Regions from separate parts of the Rhodococcus sp. NPDC058532 genome, predicted to be linked through region 1. Evidence: riboswitches for the same ligand, from Rfam matches in the RefSeq annotation. Region 1 holds a riboswitch; the other holds the start of a gene.
The links. A riboswitch is a leader RNA that binds a small molecule or an ion and turns the genes downstream of it on or off. The one in region 1 is predicted to bind S-adenosylmethionine.
Positions count from the first base shown of each region.

Region 2: it holds a riboswitch for S-adenosylmethionine, as region 1 does, so the genes downstream of both, ACFWQG_RS10250 (aminotransferase class V-fold PLP-dependent enzyme) here and ACFWQG_RS02520 (bifunctional o-acetylhomoserine/o-acetylserine sulfhydrylase) in region 1, are expected to answer to the same signal.

Region 1 covers NZ_JBHXNU010000001.1:566,928-572,788, reverse strand. The annotation lists gene ACFWQG_RS02540 (DEAD/DEAH box helicase) at 1-987, opposite strand, end outside; gene ACFWQG_RS02535 (hypothetical protein) at 1,104-1,421, shown strand; gene ACFWQG_RS02530 (hypothetical protein) at 1,441-2,070, opposite strand; gene ACFWQG_RS02525 (amino acid permease) at 2,129-3,523, opposite strand; SAM riboswitch class IV at 3,650-3,766, shown strand; gene ACFWQG_RS02520 (bifunctional o-acetylhomoserine/o-acetylserine sulfhydrylase) at 3,902-5,206, shown strand; gene ACFWQG_RS02515 (homoserine O-acetyltransferase) at 5,203-5,861, shown strand, end outside.
Region 2 covers NZ_JBHXNU010000006.1:227,178-233,038, forward strand. The annotation lists gene ACFWQG_RS10245 (YbaK/EbsC family protein) at 1-425, shown strand, start outside; gene ACFWQG_RS10250 (aminotransferase class V-fold PLP-dependent enzyme) at 456-1,736, opposite strand; SAM riboswitch class IV at 1,788-1,904, opposite strand; gene ACFWQG_RS10255 (SDR family oxidoreductase) at 2,058-2,708, shown strand; gene ACFWQG_RS10260 (IclR family transcriptional regulator) at 2,747-3,514, opposite strand; gene ACFWQG_RS10265 (CoA transferase subunit A) at 3,716-4,504, shown strand; gene ACFWQG_RS10270 (3-oxoacid CoA-transferase subunit B) at 4,501-5,154, shown strand; gene ACFWQG_RS10275 (acetyl-CoA C-acetyltransferase) at 5,184-5,861, shown strand, end outside.

The DNA.
Region 1 (5,861 bases):
GTCGGTGTCGAGCAGCACCGGCGGGCTGGTCACCGTCAGCCGCAGGGAGGGCGCGGCGATCATCCATTCCCTCGGCAGCAGCAGCGCGATCCCGGCGGCGGCGAGCTCGCGGGCACCGTGCGCGACAAGGTCGGTGACCACCGGCAACGGCAGCAGCAGGTCAAGCCCGTCCGGGTCGGTGGGGACGGCGCGCAGACGCGGATAGGCCTCCATCGCGACCGCGAGTTTGCGCAACGCGAGCCGGAGCCCGTCCGGGTCGGTGTGCCGGACCGGTGCCGGCGCCTCCCCCGCCGGACGCAGGCACACCTCGAGCCGCCACAGCGCGTCCTCGGGATCGTCCCCCGAGTCGTCGGGCTCGAGGAGTCGGAGCACCAGATCCGGTTCCTGCGCGGTGGCCGACTCCCGCCATCGGGTCAGCCGGGCCTCCGCCTGCGCCGCCCCGCCCGCGTCGGCCACCGCGAGCGGGGTGTCGGTGAGCAGCGCGTGCAACAGCGGATGGCCGGCGTCCCGGCCCGCGAGCCGGCCCCGCACGATCGGATCGGTGAGCGTCTCCACGAACGCCTCGAGGGCCTGCCTGCCACCGGCGGCGCGCAGCACGCCGGGCATCGCGACCGCGAGTTCGGCGAGCCACGCGCGCTGCCCGTCGCCACCGAGCAGCCGCCACCGCACCCACCACTGGCCGTCCTCGCGGCGCAGGTCCGGCACCACCCGCCCGGCCTCCGCCCACCGACACACCCCCCGCGCGACGTGGATCAGGTAGCGGAGGTCGCCGGACAGCCGGGGATCGGCGGCGGGCAGGTCGAGCAGCAGGGAGGCGGCGGCGGGCGGCGCCAACGCCAACGCGGGCACCGTCACCTCCGCGACGGTGCCGTCGCCGTTCGGCAGTGCGACGGTGGCACGGTGCCGGAACCGGCGACCCAACACACCGGGCAGCGGCGACGGCAGATCGGCGGCGTCGCCGGGAGTTGCGGCGTCGCGCCAGAGCATCAGGCCCGACCCGGGGGACCACAGCGCGTGCACCACCGGACCATCCAATCACCCGGGCCCGACACCTGGATTTACGACCGCGGCCGGCGGAATAATGACGCTGGAGGCCGGCAGCGATGACGATTCTGATTCAGGTGCTCGAACAGGGCTACTCGCACAGCACGCCGTGGCAGCACCGCAAGTACCAGTTCGTCGACGTCACCCACGTGCTCGGGATGCGACTCGACGGCAACCGGGGCGTCTGGCTGGACATGGCCCGGCCCGGTGAATCCCATCAGCTCGCCCTCGCGCCGAACGCCGAGGACGCGATCCTGTTCCTGATGAAGGCCTTCGATGTGGTCGCTACCTGCCACCAGCAGGGTGGCTCGTGGATGGTCGGGCACGACGGGACCGACTACGCCTCCCTTGCCGCGACCCGGTTCCCGCTGCCGTGACGCGCCGCCAGGATGCGGGTTAGGACGAGATCGTGATGGTGATCGCGCGGCGGGCGTCGACCGACCCGACCGTCACCTCCGGGGCACCGCTGCGGGTACCGACGAAGACCTGCTTCACCCCGTCGCCGGTCGGATAGCTCAGCACCTCGACGACCGGGGAGGTCGCGTCGCCGTCCGGCGTGATCCGGGTCGGACCGCCGCCCTCCCCCGGCTGGCCGGGGTCGATCCCGGTCAGGTCGACCTGCAGGATGCACGCCCCGGGGACCGCGACGGGGTCGTCCGTCCCCCGCAGCAGCGGCATCTGCACGAAGCGGGCGGCCCACCCCGTGGTGCCGTCGCCCCCGAGTTCGAGGACGACGCTGTCGCGGCCCGGTTCCCGGTCCACCCCGATCGACACCAGCGACGGAAGGTCGGGTGGCTGCGGCAGCGCCGCCCCCGGCTCCACCGGCACCAGCACCCGGGTCGGGGGCGCCGCGTCCGGGTTGCCGACGACGAGCTGCCCGGAGAACGACTCGAATCGTTGACACGTGCCGCCCCTGGCTGGCCCGTCCGCGTGGGTGTCGCCGTCGGGCGTGCCGCACCCGCCGAGCAGCACCGCGACGGGGATGAGGGCGGCCAGCCCGCTCGCTGATCGTCCGGTTCCTGGCACGGTGTTGTCCTCCCGGTCGGTGGTCACCGGGTGCCCGGCGCCGCTCAGGGTAGCGGTGTCATCGGGGCTGGTCGGCGGGAACCGGATCCGGCCGGTCACCGGCGGGCCGGACGAACCGCAGGTACGCCAGCGCGAGACCGACCAACCACACCGCACCAACGACGAGGGCCACCCTGGTGTCGGCGTCGAATGCGAGGACCACGATCACGAAGCCGAGGAACGCGAGCGCCGCGAGCTGCGCGTACGGCCACAGCGGGACCGGGAAGGTCAGCGCCGCCACCTCCGCGTCGCTCATCCGGCGGCGGGACCGGTACTGCGACAGCAGGATCATCACCCACACGAAGATGGTGGCGAAGGTGGCGATCGACGCGATGACGAGGAACACCGATTCGGGGATCAGGTAGTTCAACAGCACCGCGACCAGCAGCGCGCCGATCATCACCACCACCGTCATCCACGGCACCCCGGCCCGGGTCACCCGCGTCATCACGGCAGGCGCCTGACCGCGCTGCGCCATGCCGTACATTATCCGGCCTGCGCCGAAGATGTCGCTGTTGATCGCGGACAGGGCCGCGGTGATGACGACGACGTTCAGCACGGCCGCGGCCGGCCCAACCCCGAGGCCCTCGAAGATCTGCACGAACGGGCTGCCCTCGGTGCCGACCGAATGCCACGGGGTGATCGCCATGATCACCGCCAGCGTCGCAATGTAGAACAGCATGATCCGCGCGGGCACCGTGTTCACGGCGCGGGGAATCGTGCGGGCCGGATCCTCGGCCTCGCCGGCGGTGATGCCGATGATCTCGGTGCCGCCGAACGCGAACATGACAATCGCGAAGCAGGCGACGAACCCGCCGAAGCCGTTCGCGAAGAAGCCGCCCTCGGCCCACAGGTTGCTCACCCCCTCGGAGGTGTCGTGGATGCCGAACCCGAAGATCAGGATCGCAACGCCCGCCGCGATCATCGCGATGATCGCGGCCACCTTGACCAGGGTGAACCAGAACTCCAGCTCGCCGAACACCTTGACGCTGAGCAGGTTCAGTGCCCCGATGAAGAACACGATCGCCAACACCCAGATCCAGCGGGGGACATCGGGGAACCAGAAGCCCATGTAGACGCCGAACGCGGTGACGTCGGCGAGGCACACGACGATCATCTCGAACGTGTAGGTCCAGCCGGTCAGGAATCCGGCGAGCGGTCCGAGGTGTTTGCCTGCGTACTCGCCGAACGAGCCGGAGACCGGGTTGCGGACCGCCATCTCACCGAGCGCCCGCAGCACGATGTAGACGACGACGCCGCCGATCAGGTACGCCAGCAGCACCGACGGTCCGGCCTTCTCGATGGCCTCGGCCGAGCCGTAGAACAGTCCGGTCCCGATCGCCGAGCCGAGCGCGATGAAACGGATGTGGCGGGCCGACAAACCCCGGGTCAGCGCCGACGCGGCGTCCTTCACTGCGGAAATCCCCCAGACTGGTCGGGCATGCGTGCGACCAGGACTTTAGTCGTGTTACGCGGGTCACCCGATCGCGGCTCCGCCCCGATGCCGCGGGTTCGACCGCTGACGCTAAGATCGCTGCCAGGTCATGAGTGCCAGTGCCAAGCCCCGGCTCGCTGGTCGGCAACCCTCCATCCGCGGTGGGGTGCCCCGGGTGATGACCTGGTTGTTCGAGAACACGTCGGATGACAAGCGCGGGTCCGCTGGGACGGACCCACCGACAGGGCCACGACCCACCGGAGGTTCACCATGTGTTGTTGTCGCAGATAGGCCCGATCAGCCCTCGGCGCCGGAGACGCGCCCCATCTCCCGACACCCCTGGAGCCAGAGTCACCCATGAGTGAGAACACGATCGATCCGACGGCAGGGTGGAGCTTCGAGACGAAGCAGATCCATGCCGGGCAGACCTCGGACGCCACCACCAAGGCCCGGGCGCTGCCGATCTACCAGACCACCTCGTACACCTTCGACAGCACCGACCACGCCGCGGCGCTGTTCGGGCTTGCCGAACCCGGCAACATCTACACCCGCATCATGAACCCGACGCAGGACGCGGTCGAGCAGCGGATCGCCGCGCTCGAGGGCGGCGTCGCCGCGCTGCTGCTCGCCTCCGGGCAGGCCGCGACGACGTTCGCGCTGCTGAACCTCGCGGGTGCTGGCGACCACGTGGTCGCCAGCCCGCGGCTGTACGGCGGCACCTACAACCTCTTCCACTACACCCTCGCGAAGCTCGGCGTCGAGGTCACGTTCGTCGGGGACCCCGACGACCTCGAGCAGTGGCGGGCCGCGATCCGCCCGACCACCGTCGCGTTCTACGGCGAGTCCATCTCGAACCCGCGCAACGACGTGCTCGACATCCCCGGGATTGCCGCGGTCGGGCATGCGGCGGGGATCCCGCTGATCGTCGACAACACGGTCGCCACCCCGTACCTGCTGCGCCCGCTCGAGCACGGCGCGGACATCGTCGTGCACTCGGCGACGAAGTACCTCGGCGGCCACGGCACCGCGATCGCCGGGGTCATCGTCGACGGCGGCACCTTCGACTGGACGCAGGGCAGGCATCCCGGCTTCACCACCCCCGATCCCAGCTACCACGGTGCCGTCTTCGCGGACCTCGGTGCGCCCGCCTATGCGCTCAAGGCCCGCGTGCAGTTGCTGCGCGACCTCGGGTCGGCGGTGTCGCCGTTCAACGCGTTCCTAATCAGCCAGGGCATCGAGACGTTGAGCCTGCGGATCGAACGGCACGTGCAGAACGCGCAGCGGGTCGCGGAGTTCCTGGATGCCCGGTCGGACGTCACGTCCGTCTCCTATGCGGGGCTGCCGAGCTCGCCGTGGCACGAGCGGGCGCGGGCGCTGATCCCGAAGGGTCCGGGCGCGATCGTCGCGTTCGAACTCGAGGGCGGCGCCCCGGCGGGCAAGAAGTTCGTCGATGCCCTGACGCTGCACAGTCATGTCGCTAACATCGGCGACGTGCGTTCGCTCGTGATCCACCCCGCCTCGACCACCCACGCCCAGCTGTCCCCGGAGGAGCAGTTGGCCTCCGGCGTCACACCCGGACTGGTGCGGCTGGCCGTCGGCATCGAGGGGATCGACGACATCCTGGCCGACCTCGAGACCGGATTCGCGGCGGCGAACTCTTGACAGTCGGCTCCGTCTCGGGCGCCCGTCCGGCCGGCACCCCCGCGGGGTTCCCGCCGCCGGACGGGCGGCTGACGCACATCCCGATCGGCGCGCTCACCCTCGAGAGCGGCGCCGTGCTGCCCGACATCGTGCTCGCGGTCCAATGCTGGGGCACGCCCACCGCGGCCCGGGACAACATCGTTCTCGTCGAGCACGCGCTGACCGGCGACTCGCACGTCACCGGCCCGGCGTCCGCCGACCACCCGTCGCCCGGCTGGTGGGACGGCATGGTCGGGCCCGGCGCGCCGATCGACACCGACGAGTGGTGCGTCGTCGCCACCAACGTCCTCGGCGGGTGCCGCGGCAGCACCGGCCCGGCGACGCCAGCCCCGGACGGGCGGGCGTGGGGGTCCCGGTTCCCGGGGATCTCGGTGCGCGACCAGGTGACCGCCGAGGTGGCGCTCGCGGACCGGCTGGGAATCGAGCGGTTCGCGGCCGTCCTCGGCGGGTCGATGGGCGGCATGCGCACCCTGGAGTGGATCGTCGGCCACCCGGACCGGGTGACGGCCGCGCTCGTCCTCGCGGTCGGCGCCCGCGCCACCGCCGACCAGATCGGCACCCAGACCACGCAGATGGCGGCCATCACCGCCGACGCCGATTGGCAGGGCGGCGACTA
Region 2 (5,861 bases), on a different contig from region 1:
TCTCGCGGGGCCACCACGGAGTGGTGGTCACTCAGGACCGGCCGACCCGCACCGCCGCCGAAGCCGCCGCGACCCTCGGCGTCGACATCGGCGCGATCACCAAGTCCCTGGTCTTCCTCCTCGACGACGAGCCGGTCCTGCTGCTGGTGTCGAGTTCCCACCAGGTGGACACGGAGCGCACCGGCAAACGTCTCGAGGGGATGCTCACCCGCGCCCCCGCCGAACTGGTGGTGCAGGTGACCGGTCAGCCGCTCGGCGGCGTCGCCCCGGTTGGGCACCCGACCAACCTGTCCACCTACATCGACACCGCCCTCGAGGCCTACCCGGAACTGTGGGCGGCGGCGGGGCACCCGGGCGCCATGTTCCGGACCACGTTCCGCGAGCTGGTCCGGATCACGGCCGGTCTGGCCATCGACGTCGACTGATCCCCGCCCCTGCGGGTCGCGGCGCCGACGCTAGTGCGCCGCCGCGCCGCTCGTCACGCGCTCGCGCACGAACTCGCCCACCGCGCCGACCAAACGGTCGACATCGGCGCCGCTGCTGCCGAGCCCGAGGCTGGCGCGGACCGCGCCCGCGCCATGACCGAGCCGGGTCAGCAGCGGGTGCGCGCAGAACTTACCGTCCCGCACGCCGATGCCGTACCGGTCGGACAGGAACGTCGCGACCTCACGGGGTTCGGCGCCGGCGACGGTGAAGGTGACGATGCCGACGGCGTCCGGGGAGTCCGGCCAAATGCGCAGCACCCGAACCCCGGTGATCGCGTCGAGCCCGGCGGTCAAGCGGTCGCACAGCACCCGCTCGTGCAGCTCGGCGGCGTCGGCGTCGAATCCGGCGAGCGCCTCGCAGGCGGCGGCGATCGCGACGGCACCGAGAACGTTCGGGGTGCCCGCCTCGTGCCGCTGCGGGGCGGCGGCCCACTGCACGGCGTCGATCTCGACGTTCTTGGTGGCCCCGCCACCGGCAAGGTACGGCTCGGCGGCGTCGAGCCAGTCGGCGCGCCCGACGAGGGCGCCTGCGCCGAACGGCGCGTACAGCTTGTGCCCGGAGAAGGCGAGGTAGTCGACGCCGAGGTCGGCGATGTCGACGCGGCGGTGCGGCAACAACTGCGCAGCATCGACGAGGATGCGGGCGCCGCACTCGTGGGCAATCCGCGCGAGCCGGGCGATCGGCAGCACCTCGCCGGTGACGTTGGAGGCGCCGGTGACGGCGAGCAGCGCCGCCGGGCGGGTGCACAGTTCGGCGACGATCCGCTGCACCGTCTCCTCGACGGTGTCCGCGGACCGGACGACGCGGGCGCCGTTCCGATTCCAGGACAACAGGTTTGCGTGGTGCTCGATGTCGAGGACCACGGTCTCACCCGGCACGCAGGAGGCGAGCAGGTTCAGTGCGTCGGTGGTGTTTCGGGTGAACACCACGACGTCGTCGGCGCGGGCCCCAACGAAGTCCGCGACCACGCCGCGGGCGCCCTCGTAGCGGTCGGTGCACACCTGGGAGGCGTAGCCCGCGCCGCGGTGCACGCTGGCGTAGAACGGCAGCAGTTCCTGCACCCGGTCCGCGACCGCGGTCAGGGCCGGGGCGCTGGCGGCGTAGTCGAAGTTGGCGTACCTGACCGAGGTGCCGTCAGTGAGCGGCGCCACCAGGTCTCCACCACAGACGGGCGCGAAAGATGCCGTGCCGGAACAGTTTCCGTCGAAAGTGGTGGCGACCTGGGGGGTGGTGTCGAGTACAGCGGTCATGGCGTCATCCCTTACGTCAAGGGACCCGTGCGATGGAGAGGTGGTGCATCGAGTCCGCGCTTGCCGTGTCCGGAATTGGAAGCACGGCCAGGTCGTCACCCGGGGCACCCCACCGCGGTGGAGGGTTGCCGGCCAGCAAGCCGGGGCTACACGCTGGCACTCATAACCTGAGCAGAGAATGGCAGCATCGGCGTCGCGCTGTCAACCCCCGCCCACCGAGTGCGCCTGTGACCTCGACCACCGCGATGCCCGACATCTGCGGCGCCGCCGTTGCGGCAGTACGTTGGACCCGACCCCGAATGTCCTACGGAGGGAACGGCCATGGCTCGCGTCGTCGTCATCGGTGGCCACGGAAAGGTGGCCCTGCACCTGGCACGGATCCTCAGCGGACGCGGCGACGAGGTGACCGCGGTAATCCGCAACCCCGACCATGCCGCCGACGTCGTTGCCGCGGGGGCAACACCGGTACTCGCCGACGTCGAGAACCTGAGCGGCGAACAGCTCGCGGAGGTGCTGCGCGGGCAGGACGCGGTTGTCTGGTCGGCGGGCGCGGGCGGCGGCAACCCCGACCGTACCTACGCCGTGGACCGGGACGCCGCGATCCGGTCGATGGACGGCGCCGAGGCCGCGGGCGTGCGGCGGTACGTGATGGTCTCCTACCTCGGATCAAGGACGGACCACGGTGTCCCACCGGACAATTCGTTCTATGCCTACGCGGAGGCAAAGGCCGCCGCCGACCAGCACCTGCGCGGCACCGCCCTGGGCTGGACGATTCTCGGCCCCGGCACACTGACCCTCGCCCCGGGGACGGGCCGGGTCGAGGTGAGTCCGACGCCCACCGCGCATGCGGTGAGCCGGGAGGACGTCGCCGCTGTCGCGGCCGCCGCCCTTGCCGACCCGACCACCGTGCGCCGCACGATCCCGTTCAACAACGGTCCGACCCCGATCGCCGAGGCGATCACCACGCACTGACCGCCCCCGCGGGTCAGCCGGGCGCCGACCCTGGGTGACTACCCGCTGCGCCGCAGCCGCTGGGTCAGCCGGTGCGCCTGTCGCAGCAGCAGTTCCCCGAGTTCCGGGCGCCGCTCGTCGCGGAACCGACTCTCCACGCCGGTCAGACTCAACGCCCACTCGGGCCGACCCGCCGCGTCGAAGACCGCGGCGCCCATCCCCCAGCTGCCCTCGACGAGCAGGGCGGGATTGACGCAGTACCCGGCCAGCCGGGTCACTACGACCCGCGCCCGGATGCCGTCGCTGTCGTGGTCGACCCCCCACTGCGCGGTCAGGTCCCGCCGTTCCAGGTACTCCTCGACCTCCCGATCCGGCAGGTGCGAGAGGATCGCCAGCCCGGCGGACGCGACCCCGAGCGGCAGTCGCAACCCGACGTGCAGGACGTGCGAGCGCAGCGGGAAGCTGCCCTCCTCGCTCGCGATGCACACCGTCTCGTCGCCGCGTCGCGCGGAGAGGAAGGCGCTCTCGCCGGTCTCGCGCGCCAGGTCCCGCAGGATGTCGCGACCCAGATCGGTGATGTCGTAGCGGCCGGCCGCCTGCGCGCCGAGCAGGTACAGCTCCGGGCCGAGCGCCCACCGCCCCGACCGGTGGTCCCGGTCGACCAGCCCCTCCTCGGCGAGCGCGGTCAGCAGGCGGTGCGCGGTCGGTCGGGCCAGGTTCGTTGCCCGGGCGAGCTCGGACGTCGACGCGCCCGCCGACACCCCCGAAAGTGCGCGCAGCAGGGCACCGACGCGACGGATCACCTGCGGCCTCAGCGGCTCCTCCATGACCCGATCCTACGTCCACTCAGTGAACGGCATGGCCGTGAAGGTCCATCAAACGAGCAGTGTCCGCCGATTCCTCCTCCCCTCTTGAAACCCTGGGAGCTGCGCACTTAAGTGGCCACCAGGAATCGAACCGCGGCGTCCGAGAAGTGAACATGATCCACCCGTTCGGACCGCGGACGCGTCAAGGGAAGGAACTTTTCGATGGGAACGACCCTGTGCACTACACCGGCCGAGGCGGTCGCCGACATCGGCGAGGGCGCCACCATCGCGGTCGGCGGGTTCGGGCTGTGCGGGATCCCCGACGCCCTGATCGCCGCGCTCCGCGATTCCGGGGTCGGCAACCTCGAGGTGTTCTCCAACAACTGCGGCGTGGACGATCACGGCCTCGGGATCCTGCTGGGCGGTGGGCAGATCAGCCGGGTGACCGCCTCCTACGTTGGGGAGAACCGGGAATTCGCGCGCCAGTACCTGGCCGGCGAACTGGAGGTCGAACTGACCCCGCAGGGCACCCTCGCCGAACGCCTGCGGGCCGGGGGCGCGGGCATCCCCGCCTTCTTCACCCCGGCGGGGGTCGGCACCCCCGTCGCCGACGGCGGCCTGCCGTGGCGCTACCACGCCGACGGCTCCGTCGCGGTCGCGTCCCCGCCGAAGGAGACCCGGGAGTTCGGCGACAAGCGGTACGTGATGGAACACGGCATCACCGCCGGCTTCGCGCTCGTGCACGCGGTCCGCGGCGACACCGCAGGCAACCTGGTCTTCGACAAGACCGCCCTGAACTTCAACCCGCTGGCCGCGATGGCCGGCAAGATCACCATCGCGCAGGTCGAGGAGCTCGTCCCGGCAGGCGAACTCGACCCCGCCCAGGTGCACCTGCCCGGCGTGTTCGTCCAGCGGATCGTGCACACCGGCCCCCAGCACAAGCGCATCGAAAAGCGCACCGTCACACCTTCGGCCGAGCCGAACATCACAGCAGAAGGAGCCTCGGCATGACCGGTTGGACCCGCGACGAGATGGCCGCCCGCGCGGCCGCGGAGATGATCGACGGCGAGTACGTCAACCTCGGCATCGGCCTGCCGACGCTGATCCCCGGCCATCTCACCGACGCCGTGCGGGTGACGCTGCACTCGGAGAACGGGATCCTCGGCACCGGCCCCTACCCCACCGACGACGCGGTCGACCCCGACCTGATCAACGCGGGCAAGGAGACCGTCACCGTCAACCCCGGTGCCGCGTACTTCGATTCGGCGTTGTCGTTCGGCATGATTCGCGGCGGCCACATCGACACCGCGGTGCTCGGCGGCATGCAGGTCTCCGCGACCGGCGACCTCGCCAACTGGATGGTGCCCGGCAAGATGGTCAAGGGGATGGGTGGGGCGATGGATCTGGTGCACGGCGCGAGCCGGGTCATCGTGGTGATGGAGCACACCGACCGGGACGGCGGCGCGAAGATCGTTCGGGAGTGCAGCCTGCCGCTGACCGGGCGGGGGGTGGTCGACCGGATCATCACCAATCTCGCCGTGATCGACGTGGGCGGCGACGGCACCCTCGCGCTCGTCGAACTCGCGCCGGGGGTCACCCTCGCCGAGGTTGCCGCCGCGACCGACGCCCCGCTGGATGCCCGGCTCCCCGAACTGGTCTGAGCGCAAGTCACTTTCGAAAGGAGATATCCATGACGGAGAACATCTCGGTCATCGTTGCCGGGGCCCGCACCCCGATGGGACGCCTGCAGGGCGCACTGAAGGACTTCTCGGGATCCGACCTCGGCGGCATCGCCATCCGCGGCGCCCTCAACAAGGCAGGCATCACCGGCGACCAGGTCGACTACGTCATCATGGGGCAGGTCCTCACCGCGGGCGCAGGCCAGATCCCCGCCCGGCAGGCCGCCGTCGCCGCAGGCATCCCCATGAACGTGCCCGCCCTGACCGTCAACAAGGTGTGTCTGTCCGGGATCAACGCGATCGCGATGGCCGACCAGCTGATCCGGGCAGGCGAATTCGACATCGTCGTCGCCGGCGGTCAGGAGTCGATGACCCGCGCCCCGCACCTGCTCGAAAAGTCCCGTGCCGGGTTCAAGTACGGCGACGTCACCCTGCGTGACCACCTCGCCTACGACGGCCTGCACGACATCTTCACCGACCAGGCGATGGGCAACCTCACCGAATCCGCCAACGACGGTGAGAGGTTCGTCTCCCGCGCCGAGCAGGACGCGTTCGCCGCCGCCTCGCACCAGCGGGCGGCGCGGGCGCGGAAGGACGGCCTGTTCGACGCCGAGGTGGTGCCGGTGTCGATCCCGCAGCGCACGGGCGACCCGGTCGTGGTGCGCGAGGACGAGGGGATCCGGGCGGAC